Linked DNA regions of Glaciimonas sp. PCH181. Each later gene encodes a partner of the first gene's protein in a complex. Links are inferred from orthologs where the notes say so. Each region holds a gene or a part of one and is shown in the gene's direction. Other genes may lie near its edges.

What was found.
Region 2: the proteins of trxA (region 1) and trxB are in contact, whole or in part, in a crystal structure (PDB 1F6M), measured with the Escherichia coli proteins. The link is inferred for Glaciimonas sp. PCH181 from one-to-one orthologs.

What each region holds. Positions count from the first base shown.
Region 1 is NZ_PYFP01000002.1:253,022-262,927, forward strand. The notes cover bases 2,362-5,174. They hold trxA (thioredoxin TrxA), read left to right. Parts: upstream 2,362-3,511; coding sequence 3,512-3,838; downstream 3,839-5,174. Other genes in these bases: C7W93_RS14190 (PD-(D/E)XK nuclease family protein), read right to left, coding at 2,362-3,179; rho (transcription termination factor Rho), read left to right, coding at 3,984-5,174. Outside these bases: C7W93_RS14185 (UvrD-helicase domain-containing protein), read right to left, coding at 1-414; more of C7W93_RS14190, read right to left, coding at 417-2,361; more of rho, read left to right, coding at 5,175-5,246; C7W93_RS14205 (MFS transporter), read left to right, coding at 5,680-6,978; C7W93_RS14210 (type B 50S ribosomal protein L31), read left to right, coding at 7,181-7,450; C7W93_RS14215 (glycosyltransferase family 39 protein), read left to right, coding at 7,705-9,471; C7W93_RS14220 (MATE family efflux transporter), read left to right, coding at 9,647-9,906. UniProt on the Escherichia coli protein: Participates in various redox reactions through the reversible oxidation of its active center dithiol to a disulfide and catalyzes dithiol-disulfide exchange reactions.
Region 2 is NZ_PYFP01000001.1:1,569,585-1,579,615, forward strand. The notes cover bases 3,393-6,330. They hold trxB (thioredoxin-disulfide reductase), read left to right. Parts: upstream 3,393-4,352; coding sequence 4,353-5,309; downstream 5,310-6,330. Other genes in these bases: C7W93_RS07300 (DNA translocase FtsK), read right to left, coding at 3,393-3,823; C7W93_RS07310 (hypothetical protein), read left to right, coding at 5,468-5,659; C7W93_RS07315 (Smr/MutS family protein), read left to right, coding at 5,712-6,330. Outside these bases: C7W93_RS07285 (replication-associated recombination protein A), read right to left, coding at 1-116; ferredoxin FdxA, read left to right, coding at 342-674; outer membrane lipoprotein chaperone LolA, read right to left, coding at 752-1,375; more of C7W93_RS07300, read right to left, coding at 1,493-3,392; more of C7W93_RS07315, read left to right, coding at 6,331-6,392; C7W93_RS07320 (TonB-dependent siderophore receptor), read right to left, coding at 6,553-9,108; C7W93_RS07330 (biopolymer transporter ExbD), read right to left, coding at 9,375-9,800; protein TolQ, read right to left, coding at 9,802-10,031.

The sequences.
Region 1 (9,906 bases):
CGGACTAGACAAAACGCGCTCATACAAAGCCCGTGCGTGCGGCATTGTTTGCGTCAAATCTTGCGCCGGAATACCACGCTCCGCTAAAAGAATACGGACCTGCACATCCGGTGCCAAGGCTAGTTCACGCAGCAACTCAAGCAAACGCTCGCGCATTTCTTGCGCGGCTTTGCGGGTGAACGTAATCGCCAGCAATTCTGATGGCGCTGCGCCCGCCAACAGCAAGCGCAACATACGCGCCACCAGCAACCATGTTTTGCCGCTACCGGCGCAAGCCTCAACCACGACGGAATGATGCGGATCGCAAGCGGCGTTAACGAAAGGCTGGGCTTCTACTGGTGTGCCATTCATTTGATAGGGATGCGGCATTGGTGCGCCAGCTTCGTCATGCTCAGACATATTTTGTGGCTCCATCATTACCATGCTCCCTTACGACATAAACCACGCACATCGCAGTATTGGCATACGGCATCTGTACCATTCGCTGGCATCGGTGCGCCGTCGGAAATTGCCTGCATAGTGTGTCTAATATGGTGGTCCAACACTGTCTGCGCCTGTGCATACTCGGGCGCGCTGACGTCGCCAATTTTGTCCTTGCTGAGTTCCAGCGCGACGTAATGCGCCGCCTCCACCGGCAGGTCTGAGAGCAAGCCATAAAAAGCCAATTGATGATCTTCGTGATCATTCAATTTCTTATTCAAGACAATGACGCTGCTGGATTTGTAATCCAGCACGGCGCGTTCACCGGCATCGTTTTCATCGATTCGATCGATACGGCCATGCAACGTAATTTGTCCCTCAGCTAACGATAGATTTTTTTCGTAAGCCTGTTCGCCAAAAATAAAACGCCAGCCTTGCGCTTCACGATCATTCGCCCAGGTTACATAAGCAGAAATCACTTTCTGCCAGCGTGCGTAATAGCCAAGCGCAGCGGCATTTTTGGCAATAATTTTATCGAATAATTGCTTCGAAATATCCACCAATATCGCAACACGCTGTTCTTGCACATTCGCGATAGATTGATCTCGCAACATTTCATGATAGGTCTGCAGAATCTGATGCAGCCAGCCGCCATAATCACGTTTTTCTGGCAAATCGGACAGTTCATCCAACGATGCCAACGACAACATCCGCTTAGCAAAAAATTGATAAGGGCAGGCAATAAAACTGTTGTAGCCGCTGGCTGAAAGGCGTCCCGGACGCAGCACTGCGGCGATCGGTGCAGGCATCAACGCTGGGGTCGCCAATAAGCGCTGCTCTGCGATGATGGCGCGATGTCGTGGCAACGTAGCCACGCCAGCACGCGCCAAAGTCAATTCCAGACGTTCAATCCACGGACTAACCGGATTCGGTTCACCATCCTGATGCGCCTGCCATGACAACACCACCGTCGGATTCATCGCTAGCAATTCGACCAGATCGCGCATCTGCTGACGTTGGCGACTTTCCCGCGTCGCCAGATTCAATTCACGGCGCACGGTATTGGCGAAAAATAAGGTCTCTTGCGGCTGCGAAGGTAAATGGCTAGCATCGGCACCGACTAGCAGCACGGCGTCAAAATGTCGTAAGCGCGCACCGTTCAGCGGCAGCATTACGACGCGCCGGTCGCTGGCAGGACTAATGAAACTGGTGTCATCGAGCTGCAGATTGACTAGTGCGCGCCATTCAGGAAAAGAGAACAGCGCGGCGTCTCCGTCGTCCCCACTTTCAGCGGCAATATTTTGGAGCATTTGCAAAACTTGCTGACCCGCAGGATCGCGGCTTAACGCAGTCGCGACACCAATTGTCTCTAACGCACTTCCGGTATTGATCCATCCACGCAACGTTTTACGACCGGCGTAGACGCCCGCTTGTTGCGCCAGCATGGAGACCGTTTGTTGCGCCACGGGCACATCACTCAGGGCATAAATGACGCTACCCCATTCACCTAAAACATTCGCCCGCCGCAGCGCTATTTCAATCGCCATAACTTGCGAGGATTTATCCGGCAAATCGGCCAACATAAACGGAGATTTCAGAAAATCCAGCAACGCCGTCGTTTCGCCACGTTGCGTGACAACGTCAAACCATGCCGCAATCGCAGATGCTGCGCGCGTGGTCGATAATTTCCAGCCGGTTTCATCGGCAACGTGGACTTGCGCACGTTCTAGCAAAGCGCGTATCCGTCGCGCAACAACCCGATCCTGCGCCACAATCGCTAGCTTGTTTTTGCCAGCTTGCAGCCAGTCAAGAATGGTCTGCGCACCCTGCACGGCTTCGTCTTCGATGCTGTGAGTAGCACACAAGGCGAGGCTGGATGGCTGCCTGACATTAAATGCTGGGGCCGCAAATAAATCATCAACAGGCGCTTGATGGCCGCTCTGTGCTGCGTCTGGCGCATCAATTAGCTCTGGCCACGCGGCAGCATAGGCTGTGGCGATATTCTCGGGCTGCCAATCCAGTATAATCAGTAAGACCGGCTGCGTCTTTGCGTAGGCTTCTAGAAAAGCACGTTCCATCGGCTCGGGTTCGACTGAGCTGATCCATGCCAGCGGTGAATTGGCTTGCTCCGCAAATTGCAGCATTTGATCGAAACGCACCGCCATCGCATCATCGCCATCCAGCTGACTCTTCCAGATCGACCATACCAGTTGCGTCTCGTCAGACAGCAGCTGACGGGCGCTTGGCGTCAATTGTTCTAGCGCGGCTTCCCAGCGCTGATCTATGTCCCCGGTCGCCCGTATCGATGGCAACAATGCCTGCGTCAACTCATCCGACAATGCCAGCAGCGTTTGCGCCAGCGGTAGCAAATCAGTGTTGCGACGCGCACTAAATATTTTTTTCAACCACGCATGTTGGCGCAATTCAGAATACAAGCGCATCAACCGTTCACTGCTGGCACTGGCAGTTGGCGCGTTTGGCGCTGGCGGCAAGGTTTGCAACAGTGCCGATAAGGTATTGATACGCGGCGGAATAAATGTGCCGGCGCCGGGTAAAGCCGTCGCCAGCGCATCTTTCAATAATGTGGCGTGCACATACGCCGGCACAATCACGCGCCAACTGGAAAGATCGCGCGTATTCTCACCACCGCTTTCGCGACAGACACGCGACAAAGCAGCGGCTACCTCGGGCCAAAAAGTATTGGAAGGCGATAACGATAAGGACTGAAATTGGGACTTGAAAAGAGACTTATTCGGCATATTACTCATGAAATAGGGATATGGATCATGCCAGGAGCACTACAATCGGCCTGTTGGACGACTCTTTTTGCAACAGGCGCTTAGTATTTTATGCGAGCAATCGGCGTAAATAGGTAAAAAATAAGAACACTGTCTCCCCTTTTTATTAAAATCGGTTATTATTTAACGAACATCCCGCCGCAACACCTCTTATCACACCCGCAAAACTTGAAGTCTCGTACGGCATCCCCACTTATTTATTAGAATAGGGACCCGCCGCAGACAGCCACCCAGGTATTCGGATAAGTTGTCTTGGCACACATTAATTCTTTTTCCCTCTACCCGAGGAAACCATGAGCGAAAACATTAAACATATTACCGACGCATCTTTTGAAGCAGATGTACTTAAATCCGACAAACCAGTATTGGTCGATTTTTGGGCCGAATGGTGTGGTCCTTGTAAAATGATTGCCCCGATCCTGGAAGAAGTCGCCAAAGAATACGACGGCAAAATCCTGATCGCCAAGATGGACGTTGATGCTAATCAGGCAGTACCTGCCAAATTTGGTATTCGCGGCATCCCGACATTGATCTTGTTTAAAAACGGCGTTGCAGCCGCTCAAAAAGTAGGCGCGTTGGCAAAAGGCCAGCTAACCTCGTTCATCGATAGCAATATTTGATGTATCTGATGTAAACTGCGAACAAACGCGACGGTGCGCCCGCATCGTCGCCTATAATTTTTAGACGACACCGTACAAGTAAGCTACTCACACCACGTAGTCCCCTCCCCCACCAGACAATTCCCACCCCGGGACACTCATAACTATGCATTTATCTGAACTAAAGGCGCTACACGTCTCCGCCCTGCTAGAAATGGCAATCGGCCTCGACATCGATAACGCCGCGCGCTTGCGCAAACAAGAACTGATGTTCGCCATTCTCAAGAAACGCGCGAAATCAGGAGAACAAATTTTTGGCGATGGCGCTCTTGAAGTTTTGCCTGATGGCTTTGGCTTCCTGCGCTCGCCCGACGCCAGTTATATGGCGTCCACCGACGACATTTATATCTCACCTTCACAAATCCGCCGTTTCAACTTGCATACTGGCGATTCAATTGAAGGTGAAGTCCGCACCCCGAAAGACGGCGAACGCTATTTCGCCCTGGTCAAAGTTGACAAGGTCAACGGCGAATCACCGGAAGCATCGAAACACCGCATCCTGTTTGAGAACCTGACGCCCCTGCATCCGAACAAACCGCTGCCGCTCGAACGCGACATGCGCGGCGAAGAAAACATCACCGGCCGCATCATCGACATGATCGCGCCAATCGGCAAAGGCCAGCGCGGTCTGCTGGTAGCATCCCCAAAATCTGGTAAATCCGTCATGCTGCAACACATTGCGCATGCGATCACGACCAACCATCCTGATACTGTGATGATCGTCCTGTTGATCGACGAACGTCCTGAAGAAGTAACCGAAATGCAGCGCTCAGTGCGCGGTGAAGTAGTCGCATCGACATTCGATGAGCCCGCTACCCGCCACGTCCAAGTCGCCGAAATGGTGCTGGAAAAAGCTAAGCGTCTGGTCGAAATGAAAAAAGACGTCGTGATCCTGCTGGATTCCATCACCCGTCTGGCACGTGCTTACAATACCGTGATCCCTGCTTCCGGCAAGGTACTGACCGGTGGTGTAGATGCAAATGCGCTACAACGTCCAAAACGCTTCTTCGGCGCGGCCCGTAACATCGAAGAAGGCGGCTCGTTGACCATCATCGCTACAGCGCTGATTGAAACCGGTAGCCGTATGGATGACGTGATTTACGAAGAATTTAAAGGGACCGGTAATATGGAGGTCCATCTGGAACGTCGCCTTGCAGAAAAGCGCGTCTATCCAGCGATCAACTTGAACAAATCCGGTACACGTCGCGAAGAATTACTGATCAAGCCTGATCAACTGCAAAAAATCTGGGTGCTGCGCAAACTGCTGTACAGCATGGATGAAATCGAAGCGATGGAGTTCATCCTCGACAAAATCAAATCTACCAAGACCAATCTGGAGTTTTTCGATATGATGCGGCGCGGTAATTGATTGAATGATTGAAAATAGGCGATTGCGGTAAGAAGTCGCTGAATTGAGCTACAAAAAAGTCTGACCTGCGCAAGCACGTCAGACTTTTTTTGTGCAGCACAGCAAAAAAATATACGGAAAAATAGACGTTAGTTTGAAACTTCGGACAGTGTCCATCGGTCGCACACGACCAGTGCAGACGCGCAATTTTCGATTGGCTATGGACATAAGCACGCCATGAGAACAAAATTATGGAGCGTTAAAAACGCTGAAAGAATAAACAAAAAACCTCGCAAGTTCTCTCCGGCATCCTTGCTGACTTGCATATGGCATAAAATTTATACCTGATGAAGATAGGAATAATCCAACAACTCTGACGTATTGACAACGCCCCGAGATAAATCCCAATTAAGTGCTATTCTTGCGAACCTCAAATTCTGGCGGAAATAAAACCATGACAACCACCAAGTCCAGTCAATCAAAATTCGGTACCGTTTTGCGCGTTACCAGCGGCAACTTCATGGAGATGTTTGACTTCTTCCTGTTTGGATTCTACGCCACACATATCGCCAAAACCTTCTTCCCTGCAAGCAATGAATTCGCGTCCCTGATGCTGACTTTCATGACCTTTGGCGCAGGTTTTTTAATGCGACCTTTAGGCGCGATTATTCTAGGCGCGTATGTCGATCGCATCGGTCGCCGCAAAGGTTTGATCGTGACACTGGCATTAATGGCAATCGGCACGATGCTGATCGCCTTTGTACCGGGCTATGCCACCATCGGCTATCTGGCACCGTTTCTGGTCTTAACCGGTCGTTTGCTACAAGGCTTCTCAGCCGGTGTTGAGCTGGGCGGCGTGTCTGTTTATCTGTCAGAAATGGCAACGCCGGGCCACAAAGGATTTTATGTGAGCTGGCAATCGGCAAGTCAGCAAGTCGCCATTATTGTGGCAGCTGCGCTTGGCTATGGCCTTCAGGTCAATCTGGCACCAGCGCAAATCGCTGATTGGGGATGGCGCATTCCTTTCTTTATCGGCTGCATGATCGTGCCGGTATTGTTCATTATTCGTAGTTCGTTGCAAGAAACAGAAGAATTTCTCGCCCGCAAACATAAACCAAATATGCGTCAGATCATGCGCTCCATGGTTGACAATTGGGGCTTGGTAATCGCTGGCATGATGCTGGTGTCTATGACAACCGTTTCTTTCTACCTCATCACCGTATACACACCGACATTCGGCAAAACGGTCTTGAAACTCACGACGACTGACGCATTGATCGTGACCTTTTGCGTCGGTATCTCCAACTTTATCTGGCTGCCGGTCATGGGAGCGTTATCTGACCGCGTCGGTCGTCGCCCACTGTTACTGATATTTACGATCCTCACGATCCTGAGCGCTTATCCGGCGTTATCCTGGTTAGTGTCAGAACCAAGCTTCAATCGCATGCTGATTGTTGAACTATGGTTGTCATTCTTATATTCCAGTTATAACGGCGCGATGGTCGTTGCATTAACAGAAGTGATGCCGGTGGATGTGCGTACTGTCGGCTTTTCCTTAGCCTACAGTCTGGCAACGGCGATTTTTGGTGGCTTTACCCCAGCCATTGCGACCGGATTGATCGAATTTACCGGAAACAAAGCAGCGCCAGGTTTGTGGATGAGCTTTGCAGCTGTTTGCGGCCTGATTGCCACGCTGGTGCTTTACCGTAAAAGCGGTAATCAACAAACAACCGCTATAAAAGCACCTGCCTGACGCTAACCGGCCTATGCAGAATAGTCTGACTGGTAATACTTTTGCCAGTCAGACAACAAAGCGCCATGCGTAAACCACTGATTCAATTGCAGTTTTACTGTATAATCGCGTGTTTTCCACCTTGGCAAGTGATCGACAATCGGGTCAAGAAGCATGGCGACCGACGAAGTGACGATTGGCTACCGACAATTTTGAGGCAATTATGAAAGACGGCATTCACCCAAATTATCGTGAAGTTTTGGTCCAAGACATGTCTTGCGGTTTCCAATTCATCACACGTTCTACTATCCAAACACGTGAAACAGGTACTTTCGAAGGTAAAGACTATCCTTTAGTAAAGATCGAAGTTTCATCGGAATCGCATCCGTTCTACACTGGTCAACATAAAATCGTTGATACAGCTGGTCGTGTTGATAAATTCCGTAAAAAGTTTGGTACTGTTGGTTCAAAAACATCAGTCGCTGCAGGTTAATTTATATCTGCTGAGCGGTTGTAAAAAAAGGCAGCTCTGGCTGCCTTTTTTATTTTCAACATCGATCTGCCTACGCCGCGATCAACTATCGACATACTAGTAGCGCAAAAGCCATGCATGAAGAACGTATTAAGAATGCATCGTGCAACGGATCGATCGCTGGGATGCCAGACACTTTGTACCCGATAATATGTGCCCACCGCAATTTTTGCGGCACAATACCCACCTCAACATTCTCATAAAGCCACATTGTGATGAAGCCAGTTCGCCTTCCCGCTTCCGCCACCAGCGCACTGCCACGCTGGGGCTTATGGGCGCTCGGTTTGCTCTATATTTTGCCCGGCCTGTTCGGTCGCGATCCGTGGAAAAATGACGATGCCTCCAGCTTCGGCATTATGTGGACCATGGCGCATGGCAGCCTCAATACTTGGCTGGCACCACAAATCGTCGGCCTGCCTATGCCGGGTGAAAGCCCGCTGACTTTCTGGATCGGAGCAATCTGCATTAAGCTTTTCGGCTGGTTGCTGGGCGATCCCCTGGCAGCGCGACTATCGACCATCGTTTTCTTTTTAATCGGTTCGCTGTCCGTGTGGTACGCCACCTATTTACTAGGACGCCGCAGCGAAGCGCAACCGCTGCGACTCGCCTTTGGCGGCCAGCCAGAACCCAGAGATTTTGGACGCACGCTTGCCGATGGCGCTTTCCTGATTTATCTCGGCTGCCTCGGCCTGCTATTACACAGCCACGAAACCACCGCAAAAAGCTTGCAGATGTCGCTAGTCGCATACGCGATCTACCTCGCGGTGCGCCTGTTCGACGCCTCCAACGCAGCACCCGGCACGACGCGCACCGCTGCTTTTACGGCAGCTTTCGCACTGCGCAGCGCCGCCCTACTTGGCTTGGCGCTGGGTTTACTGACCCTGACACGCGGCTGGGCTGTCCCGATAACAATCTTCATTGGCTTAAGCAGTTTAGCCATGCTGCGAGAGAAAAAAATCGCCGTCCATTTGTTGCTGGTGACGTTACCCGTCGCCATCATCGTCAGCGGTGCGTGGTTTCTGGCGAGTTATATATTGCTGCCAGATGGCAATAATTTCACTTTCTGGGAAGATCAAAATCTGCGGCAACTCGGCTGGCCGACGTTGACCACTTTCGCGTATTACTTCAAATACGGCATTTGGTTTGCGTGGCCAGCGTGGCCGTTCGCTGGCTGGGCCGTGTACGCATGGCGACAACAACGCAAAGCCCTTCATATTGCCCTGCCCCTGACATTTTTCATCAGTTTGACCGTCATGATTTTCCTGACGCCAAGACCGGACGAAGGCATACTTCTGCCACTCTTACCGGCGCTGATTATTCTGGCAGCATTCGGTCTTCCGACGATGAAACGCGGCGCGATCAATGCGGTCGATTGGTTCTCGGTGATGACACTGACGACATGCGCGGCTTTTATCTGGATTGGATGGATCGCCAAAGAAACCGGCTGGCCAGCGCAAATTGCCAAGAATGCCTATAAGCTGGCGCCCGGCTTCAAACCCGGATTTAATGCGACCGCATTAACGATCGCCATTCTCGGCTCAATTTGCTGGATATTTTTAGTCAACTGGCGCTTGTCACGCCGACCAGCGGTACTTTGGCGCGCCGTCGTATTGTCCTCAGGCGGCGTCGTATTGTGCTGGTTGCTGCTGATGACGCTGTGGTTGCCATGGATTAATTACGGCAAAAGCTACGCAGGCGTGGCTACCCAAATCGAGGCGCATTTGCCCAACCTCAAGCAATGCGTCGACACCAACGTGGGCCCGGCACAACGTGCTTCGTTCGCCTATTTTGGAGACATTCCATTTTCTGAGTTAAGTCAGGAACGTTGCGATTTTCTGTTGTACCAGGACAATAACAATACCAAATCCGACGATGCCGCGATCTGGCGCCAATTTAGTGGCCGCTGGAAATTACTATGGAGCGGACGTCGCCCCTCCGACCGCGATGAGCGTTTCCGCTTATATCAACGGGTTGGCAATTAGCATGGAATTAGCGCGTAAAAATATGACATTTTCTTTCGGAAAAATCAGAATGAGAAGTCATCACGCGCTATTGCAACAACGCATAACGTAGACGGCCCGGAAAAAACGTAAATTATTGCCACTGATTTTCCGGGCTATCAAAGCCACTATCGAGCTAAACATTACACAGTCATTCATTCATCGCACCAGAACGCGCCTCGCCCGCTCTAACACAACGCACATTGCCAAGCTGGCGTGGCCCATCCTGATTGGGCAATTGGCGCTGATCTTAAACGGCGTCATCGATACCGCCATGACCTCGCGATACTCCGCCACAGATCTGGCTGCACTAGCGTTGGGCGGCGCGATTTATGTCAGCGTGTTCGTTGGTCTCAGCGGCGTTTTACAAGCGTTGTCCCCGATCATCGGCCAACTATATGGCGGCCAGCGCATGGC
Region 2 (10,031 bases), on another replicon or contig:
CGCAGAGGCTTACCAGCCCCCAACAAATGGCTTTGACCGATGACATCATCGAGTTTGGCAGGGCGAAGAGCCTCCGCCAAAGGTGGCGTAGGCTCTACTTTAAATAGATCAGACATGGCAAAGTGCTCTGCAAAAGACAGACTAATTGAAAAAATATCCGGTAAAAATGTTGCTGCATCACTGGCTTGGTGGCTTGGTGACGGGAAGTCGCTTATGCGTTTTTGATCTACTTCAGCGTAGTTTGAATTGTCAGGCCCACAAACGCAAAACGGCTGATTATGAGAAAATCCGATGCTGTCTGCCTACCTTAACGATTCACCAAAAAACTAGCTACTTACGCCATGCCCTTTGTTGTCACCGATTCTTGCATTCTTTGTAAATACACCAGCTGCGTCGACGTCTGTCCGATGAACTGTTTCCGCGAGGGTCCGAATTTTTTAGTTATCGCGCCGGACGAATGCATCGACTGCTCATTATGTGTGTCGGAATGCCCGGTAAACGCCATTTATGGAGAAGCTGAATTGCCAGCCGAGCAGCGCCATTTCATCCAATTGAATGCTGAACTAGCCGCGCGTGCCGACTGGAAGCCAATTACGCGCTCCACAGCCCCACTACCAGAGCATGAACGATGGCGCGCAATTTCTGACAAACTCGCTTTTTTAGACGGCGTGTAACGTAAAACACCTATCTAAAATAGGCTCTGCAAACTGCGCACCGTCGAATTGAAACTTATCGCGCTGTGTTGCCGATCTTAATTATTAAAAACATCCGCCCCTTTAGGTACAACAAACTTAAAGCCGCCGCTAGGCGCAGGTGGATTTTTAACAAAATTCTTGAACGACAGCAGCGATACCTGACCGAACGAATCGCGCAATTCCATTGCCTCGGGCAAGCCATTCCGCAAACCGATGCCGATCTGATCAAACGTCGTATCTTTGGCTTTTGGCGTTACTTCCAACCATTCCAGACCATCCTTGGTCTGGCCCTCTTTCAACGTGAAATTCTTTTCCAGATCGTTGCTACCGAACAGAATCGCTGCCGGAGATGAGCCAAGCGCGTTGCCTAATTTCTTCGTCGTTACCTGATTTAAATCTTTATCGTAAATGTACAGTTTGTCGCCATCCGCCTGCAGCACTTGCTCGTACGGCTTCACATAGGTCCAGATAAATTTACCGGGCCGGGCAAAAATAAAAGTGCCGCTCGACGGCGCAGACACTTTGGCTTTATTCGCGCCGCTATCGGTTTTCACCAACTGTTGCGTGAACTCGCCTTTCGCAGACTGCGTGCTGCTGACGAAGGATTTAAATTGCTCCAGAGCGCTTGCGCTGGCAAGGCCCGGCAACAGAATCGCGCTCAGAGCCAGGGTTCCGATCAATTTACGCGCACTAAATGTGCCTTTATTCGCTTTTTGCAGTGCTTGTTTTGTTTGATTCACGCTGGCTTTCCATTCGTTATGATCACGTTAATGCACGCTAGATCTAAGTTAGAGCGATTATTCCGGTTTTCCTGCAGGTACCAAAATCTCGCGATTGCCATTGGATTGCATGGTCGATACCAACCCGCTCTGTTCCATCTGTTCCAGCAAGCGGGCGGCGCGGTTATAGCCGATACGCAAATGACGTTGTACCAACGAAATCGATGCACGGCGATTCTTCAAAACGATCGCAACCGCCTGATCGTATAGCTCGTCGCCTTCGGTTCCGCCAGCAGCAGTGCCCACAGCGCCGTCGCCGCCATCTTCCATCACGCCGCCTTCCAGAATACCTTCGACGTAATTTGGCTCGCCTTGTTCCTTCAGATAATCCACAACACGATGAACTTCCTCATCGGACACAAACGCGCCATGCACACGAATCGGTAAACCAGTCCCCGGCGGCATGTACAGCATATCTCCCATACCTAGCAAAGCTTCCGCCCCCATCTGATCCAGAATCGTGCGAGAGTCGATCTTGCTACTGACCTGAAACGCAATCCGGGTCGGGACGTTGGCCTTGATCAGGCCGGTAATGACATCTACAGATGGGCGCTGCGTAGCCAAAATCAAGTGAATCCCCGCTGCACGGGCTTTTTGCGCAATCCGGGCAATCAATTCTTCCACCTTCTTGCCCACCACCATCATCAAATCGGCTAACTCATCGATAATCACGACGATTGTTGGCAATTTTTCTAGTGGTTCCGGCGCATCTGGCGTCAGGCTAAACGGATTCGGAATTTTTTCTTCGCGCTTCTCCGCATCTGCTATTTTCTGGTTATAGCCACCGAGGTTACGCACGCCCATCTTCGACATCAATTTATAGCGCCGTTCCATTTCATTGACAGCCCAGTTCAGCGCATGACCCGCCTGCCGCATATCGGTCACTACCGGCGCCAGCAGATGCGGAATGCCTTCATAAATCGACAATTCCAACATTTTCGGATCGATCAAAATCAGGCGCACATCTTTAGGATCGGACTTATACAATAGCGATAAAATCGTGGCATTAATACCAACTGACTTGCCCGAACCGGTCGTCCCCGCCACTAGCAAATGCGGCATTTTCGCCAAGTCAGCGACGACTGGATGACCGCCAATATCCTTGCCGAGCGCAATGGTCAGACTAGAAACGCCATCGTTATACACTTTAGAGCTGAGAATTTCGGTCAGTCGCACAATCTGCCGTTTCGGATTTGGCAACTCCAGACCCATGAACATTTTGCCGGGGATGACTTCAACGACGCGTATCGATGTCAGCGACAGTGAACGTGCCAAATCCCGCGCCAGACCGACAATCTGACTACCTTTGACGCCAGTTGCCGGTTCAATTTCATAACGCGTAATGACCGGCCCCGGATAGGCCGCGACCACCCTCACCTGCACGCCGAAATCAGACAGTTTTTTCTCAATCAGACGGCTGGTATAGTCCAGCGTCTCATCGCTGACAGTGATTTGTACCGGCGGTGCCTCATCCAATAAGGATAACGGCGGCAAATTGGTATCAGGCATATCCTGAAACAGCGTGGTTTGTCTTTCCTTTTCAACGCGTTCGGATTTTTGCACGGTCACGATTTGCGGCTCGATGCGGATCGGTGGCGCTTCGACGGCTTTGGCACGCTCTTGCACCACAACTTCCTCGCGCTTGACTGCGGCAACAAACCCAGCCCTACGATCTTCTCTGGCAGCGATCAAATTTCTGACCCATTGAATTGCGCCTTCAACGCCCTGACCGATACGTTCTGCCACCGTCAACCATGAAACATGAAAGAACAAACTCACGCCGAGGGCAAACAACAGCAGCAACAACAACGTCGCGCCAGTAAATCCCAAAACGCTCTGCGCATTGCCGCCAATCACCTGGCCTAATACACCTCCCGGTGCTCGTGGCAATTGCACATGCAGCGAATACATCCGCATGTATTCAATCCCCATACTGCCGATCAGAATCAACGCAAAGCCAAGCGCGCGGATCAACATTTCGTGCGGATGCTCCTCTTCCGGCTCGCTTTCCACCACCAAACGCTGCGAAATCCGCTGATAACCGCACCACAGCGAACGTAATAGCAGCACGCACCACCACCAGGCCGATGCGCCGAACACAAATAGCATCAAATCCGCCACATACGCGCCAAACCAACCGCCCCAATTGTTCAGATGCGCCACCGCCTTTGAATGCGACCAGCCGGGATCAGTCTTGGAGTAACTTATAAAAATGATCAGTAAATAGGTAGTCAGCACCGCAAAGATGATCCAGCGTGCCTCAGATAGCAGTCGGACCAAACGATTCTGAGGCGCAGGCGCAGCTTTTGGCTTTGCGCTACGAGTATAAGCTTGGGTTGTTCTAGTCATAAATCCAATGGGTGAACCATAAAATACATAGAAGGATTTTAAATCCGTCTGCGCAAAAAGCGCCAACTATTAACGCAACGTTGTGCCATTGGCGATGCCGCGTGACTGTTATAGTTGCCGATCAGGCACAGCTGAAGCGTTTGTCGCCAAATTTCGCAAGGTGAAATTATGCACCGGAATGGCCTAAAAGAGACCGCGCATTATTGACTTTGATGCAGTACAACAAAATGGTTCTGAAGTAGCAATACATTTAGCCGCTGCGTGCGTCAAAACCGCTGCTTCGACTATAATCTTAACCAGTTTTAAGCCGCGTTCTTGATACGCCAAGACAATAGTTGTCTTTTTACATCCGGTTTGCCCTGATCTGTTTTACCAGCCCGCTTGATATCACCGCGTAAGAACGCATATAAACAGCAGGCGACTTTTGTCCGATGATTGTTTCCTTGATGCGTTTATCGGCCCAAATGTAAGTTAGCAAACAGACAGCGTTGTGCAAACGCCCCGACACTTTTTACTGAGAACCACATTTATGACTACCGAAAAGCCTATCAAACACGCCAAAGTATTAATTCTTGGCTCCGGCCCCGCAGGTTACAGCGCAGCCGTCTATGCCGCACGCGCCAATCTGAATCCGGTATTAATCACCGGGATCGAGCAAGGCGGTCAATTGATGACCACCACGGATGTCGAGAACTGGCCCGGTGATCATGGCGGCGTCCAAGGCCCGGAATTGATGCAACGCCTGTTAAAGCACGCGGAAGAATTCAATACAGAAATTATTTTCGACCATATTCACACAACTAAATTATCGGAAAAGCCATTCCGTTTGATCGGTGATTCTGGCGAATATACCTGTGACGCGTTGATTATCGCCACTGGCGCATCGGCGCAATATCTGGGTCTGCCATCGGAAGAAGCCTTTATGGGCAAAGGCGTTTCTGCCTGCGCCACCTGTGACGGTTTCTTTTACAAAGGTCAGGAAGTTGCCGTGGTCGGCGGCGGCAATACTGCGGTAGAAGAAGCGCTGTACCTGTCTAACATTGCCACTAAAGTTACTCTGGTGCATCGTCGCGAGAAATTCCGTGCCGAACCTATCCTGATAGACCGCCTGATGGCAAAAGTTGCCGAAGGCAAAATCGAGATCAAATATAACCATACGCTGGAAGAAGTCACCGGGGACACCAGCGGCGTCACCGGGATGAACATTAAATCCACAGTTGATGGCACTGTCACCCCGGTCACACTGCACGGCGTATTTATTGCCATCGGTCATAAGCCTAATACCAGCATTTTTGACGGTCAGTTGACTATGCACAACGGTTACATCAAAACCAAAACCGGCCTTGAAGGCATGGCTACCGCTACCAGCGTACCGGGTGTTTTCGCTGCTGGCGACGTGCAGGATCATATTTACCGTCAAGCCATTACCAGCGCCGGTACGGGTTGCATGGCGGCACTGGATGCACAGCGCTTTTTAGAAGAGTAAGAAATAGAACGCCGTTGCCCGCTTAGTATGGGTGACGGCGTTTTTGTAAGTTTTACGGGTGCGTTACAGCGTCGTAATAACATTCGGAACTACTTTCGCGATAACACTTCTTCCGCAGTGTCTTGCGCAAGCATCAAACATTATTTGGAGAAAGTGCCATGACTGCTCCGCTCAAAGATTTTAACGATTTGAAATCTCTGCAACAAAAGTTGAAACTGCAAGAAGAAGTTCGTCTGGCTGAGGCTGCAGAACGCCTGCGACGCGAACAACAAGCCGACCGCGATGCGGATACTTTTCGCAAAAACGTTGGTGGCAATATTCAACCGCTGACATCTAACAAGAAAAAATAAATCCTCGGCGTGAGATATCCCCTCTAAAACTTCTTTCTTTTCCTTCTCCCACATGTCCGGCCCGATAAAAGACTTCCGCGCCCTCAAGCCGCTGCGCAAAACACTCAAAGCGCAACACGAAGAGCGTCGGATTGCTGCGGCTGAACAACTACTGCAACAGCAAAAAGCACAGATCGAAAACGACCAGTTCAGTGATCGGATTGGTCCTGTATTTCCGCTTAAATCTTCTGGTGAAATCGCTGTTCATAAAGTTGTGGCGCGGCCGTTTCCGCATTTTAAAACCAGGCATCTTGATGAGAAAGCGGAAACACGCTCTGAATGCAGCGCGATTTTGCAGGCGTCTCTTTCAGATGCGTTTAGCATAGAAAATTTGCTGGATAGCGATGCGCATTTTCGCTTTGCCCGTAGTGGAGTTGGGCCGGATGTGCTGCCCAAACTATACCGTGGGCATTGGGCTACTCGGCAACATCTTGATCTGCATGGCCTGCGCAGTGATCAGGCGCGAGATACGCTGGTTGATTTTTTGCAATTTGCGCATAAGCGTCGATGGCGTTGTGTTTGCGTGATTCATGGGAAGGGGTTTGGGTCTGTTAATCAGGCACCGGTGCTGAAGGCAAAAGTTCGGGACTGGCTGGTGCAGATTGAGCAGGTTGTTGCTTTTTGTCAGGCTAATGAAGGGGATGGTGGATCAGGGGCGTTGATTGTTTTGCTGAAATCGCAGGTGCGATATTAGGGAGTAGGTTGTTTGGTAAATGAAACGGTTGGCGCTCCGTTGATGCAAGCCGGGGCGCCTAGCCGAAGCAAGAACAAAGTGACCGGCTGTCGGGCCGCCCCCGACAAGCCTCCACGGAAAAATCCGTTTCAATTACCCAATAACCGAACTCAACATCCCATCAAAAATCATACGATGCCTTAGCATAATAAAATCCTCCACTAGGCGCAAACGGCGCTGGCCCGTAAGCATAAACCGACAACCCAGTCGACGGGTCACCCGGCCCATTCTTATCCGGCCGCACATCAAACAAATTAGCCGCGCCCAACGTCAACTTAATATTCTTAGTCAACGCATAAGTCACATCCAGATCAGTAATCCACTTAGCTCCAAAGTGATAATCCTGCGCCCGATTAGCCGTCGTCTGCCAAACATAAGAAGCATACCGCGTAGTTTGCAAATTCACCTCAAACTTATCAATGAACCAGCGCCCAGACAGAATTAACTTAGTAGTCGGCTGACCAGTAATATCCCCAATCCCGCCAGTGGCAGCATACCCAAACCACGTCAACGTCCCGCCGGGATTAGGCCCCAAACCGCCAAGCTGACTAGGTGCCGCCTTAATGTTAGTGATTTCGGTTTTATTCCAGTTAAACGCAGCATTCCACCGCACCACGCCCCAACGTCCATAATCGGCCGTCGTATCCATCACCAAATCAAGCCCACGCGTGCGCGTATCCACGCCATTCGCAAAATACTGCACCCACTCAGTGCCTGTCAAACCATACGATTGCAGCAGCGGTGCCAACGCTGGCCCTAACAGATAACCCGTCCGTACAATCCGATCCTTAATCGCAATCTGATACGTATCCAGCGTGACATTAACGTTATCCGCAGGCTTCAACACAATACCCAAACCGAAATTGACCGACTTTTCCGGCTTAAGATCCTGCGACCCCAACGCATGCGCCAGCGGCGAATCATTGCGTAATAACAATGACAGACTTGGCCCAACCGCCCCGGTCACCGGATTAATATTGGTCCGATTATCAGTTTGCGAATAACCAATCTGCGTCAACGAAGGCGCACGGAAACCTGATCCAACCGTGCCGCGCACCGCGATAGCAGGCGTAAAGTCGTAGCGCGTATTCAGCTTTCCGCTAATCGTATTTCCCGCGCTATCGTCGTAATGCTCAGCCCGCACAGCCGCATCCACAAACCATTTCTCAGTCGGATAAAATCCCACATCGTTATACAACGCCAGCACGTTACGCCGCAAACTGACTGCGTCTTTCGGCGCTAAAGCAATCGCCGCCTGCGCCCCGACTGAGGCCGGTTTACCAACATTAGGATTACCATTCTGATCACCTGGCTGGAATATATAACCACCATTCAGATAACCTAGCGGATCACCTGCAAGCGTAGAAAATCGCTCAGAACGCTGCTCTACACCCCACGACCATTGCAACGGCTTTTTGAAGCCGATATCAAACGATTTAGTGAAATCCGCATTGTTAGTAATCTGCTCAAACTGAAAAGTCGCCAGATCGCTGAAGCTGGTTGGAGACGCCGGCCCCAACGATGGATTAATCGTGTTATCACTATATTGAAGTACCCGATTCTTACCGTAACTGGAACTAAAATCCCAGTTCCAGCCATCCGATTTTCCCTTCGCGCCGCCCGTAATTTGCAAATCCAGCGATTTGGCATTGTTATCGGCAAAGTAACCGTTCGGGAATAATTGGGTAATCGTCGCCAGCCCGTTAGGACGACGGAAGTTATTACCCGCCACCGTCTCGCTCGTGCCCACCGTCGCAAACGAATACAGCGTGACATTCGGACTGACCGGCAGCTCAGCGTTATAACTGAAGTTGTAAGCGTCGATACCTGGGTCGCCGTTATGCGCGCCGTCACGATTCCAAGTGGCATTCTTCGGATTACTCGCAGGCGAGTAAACAGCCGTATTCGTCGCAGGGAAATTCCACCAACTCTGTCCACGTTTACGCACATCTGCACTCAGATGCACAAAGCCATCGTTAGGCAGCGCGAAGCCGACATCGCCTTCTAATTTATTGTTATTCAGATCGCCGCTACCGCCATACAAACGTCCGCTGCTGATACCAATATGGCCGCCGTGATCAGATGATTTCAATATCACATTGACGACCCCGGCTACAGCGTCCGAGCCATACTGCGCGGCGGCGCTATCTTTCAATACTTCGATATGGTCGACCGCGCTTAACGGAATCGTATCCAGATCCACCGCGTTTACACCGGTCGTATCCCCGCCGCCGTTGGTCAGCAAGGCCGAATTATGACGACGTTTACCGTTCACCAATACCAAGGTATATGCCGGTCCCAAACCACGATTGCTGACCGGACGAATGGTCGAATTAACGCCCCCCACATTGGTCCCAAAGTTAAACGACGGCAGCAAACGCGCCAACGCTTCGCTGAGTTCAGCGCGGCCGGTATGCAGCAATTGTTCGCCACTAACAACATCAATCGGAGCCGGGCTATCGGCCACGGTACGCTGTTCGCCGCGCACGCCGGTAGTCACTACCACATCCTGCACCTGACCGATGGCGGTCGTGGCTTTATTACTCTCGCCTTTACTATCGAGCGTTTGAGCATGCGCGTGTGAACCGGCCAGACCGGCAGACAGCAGTGTGACAGCAGATAGCGTGCGCGCCCGTCGGCGATGACGCTGATGCAAAGATACAGACGGTGACTTCATTAACATTCCCTCAATGTTTAAAAAAAATTTGTAGTTACGCCAATGCCAAATGCCAGACGAGCAGAATCCTTCGGCAGTGCCTATTGCAATGGGATATCCCATCGTATTACTTAAAATTTGGACTAAAAGTAGCGAATCACGAAAGGACTCGCCAAGAAATTTGGCTCCGCGTAGCGACGTGGCAGTCAACTACGCTGAGATGCAGAAAGTGATGCCCGATGCCACACCGCACATCGATTCATGACTGCCTCACTCTGGCTGCCTAACTAATGTTGCGGAGCTTCCGACACCAGTGCAATCTTGGCGTAACCTGCATCATTGATCTCCCCCATCGTCTGAATCACTTTGCCGTACGCCAGCGTTTGATCGCCGCGCAGATGTATTCGGCGATCCTTATCGCCAGCGGACTCCTGCGCCAATACCGGCAATAAAGTATCTTTGGTCACGGCCGTTTTATCGACATAGACAGTGCCTTTGCCATCGATACTGATCACGATAGGCGGCTTCGGTTCTTCCAGCGGTTTGGCGTTAGAAGTCGGTAAATCGACCTTGACCCCTGCCGCCATCATCGGTGCAGCCACCATAAATACAATCAGCAGCACCAGCATGACGTCTACCAGCGGCGTGACGTTGATATCACTCACCGGTCCGACGCGGAAGCCATTACCGTTTTGAGACAGTTTTGCGCCCATCTTAAGCTCCTTGCGCAGCCAAATGCGGTGCTTTGTGAGCATGACGATCTAACGGAATCGTCTTGCCGAGTTTATCCTTGTCGCTGATCGCATCGCTATCGATCAACGCTTCGCCAGATTCTAGCTGACGCGACAATTGCACCTCGACCAGACCGATTAGCGTCGCCAGACGATTCGCGTAATTATTCAAATCCCCGGAAGCGCGGTTGTAGGCCACCACTGCCGGAATTG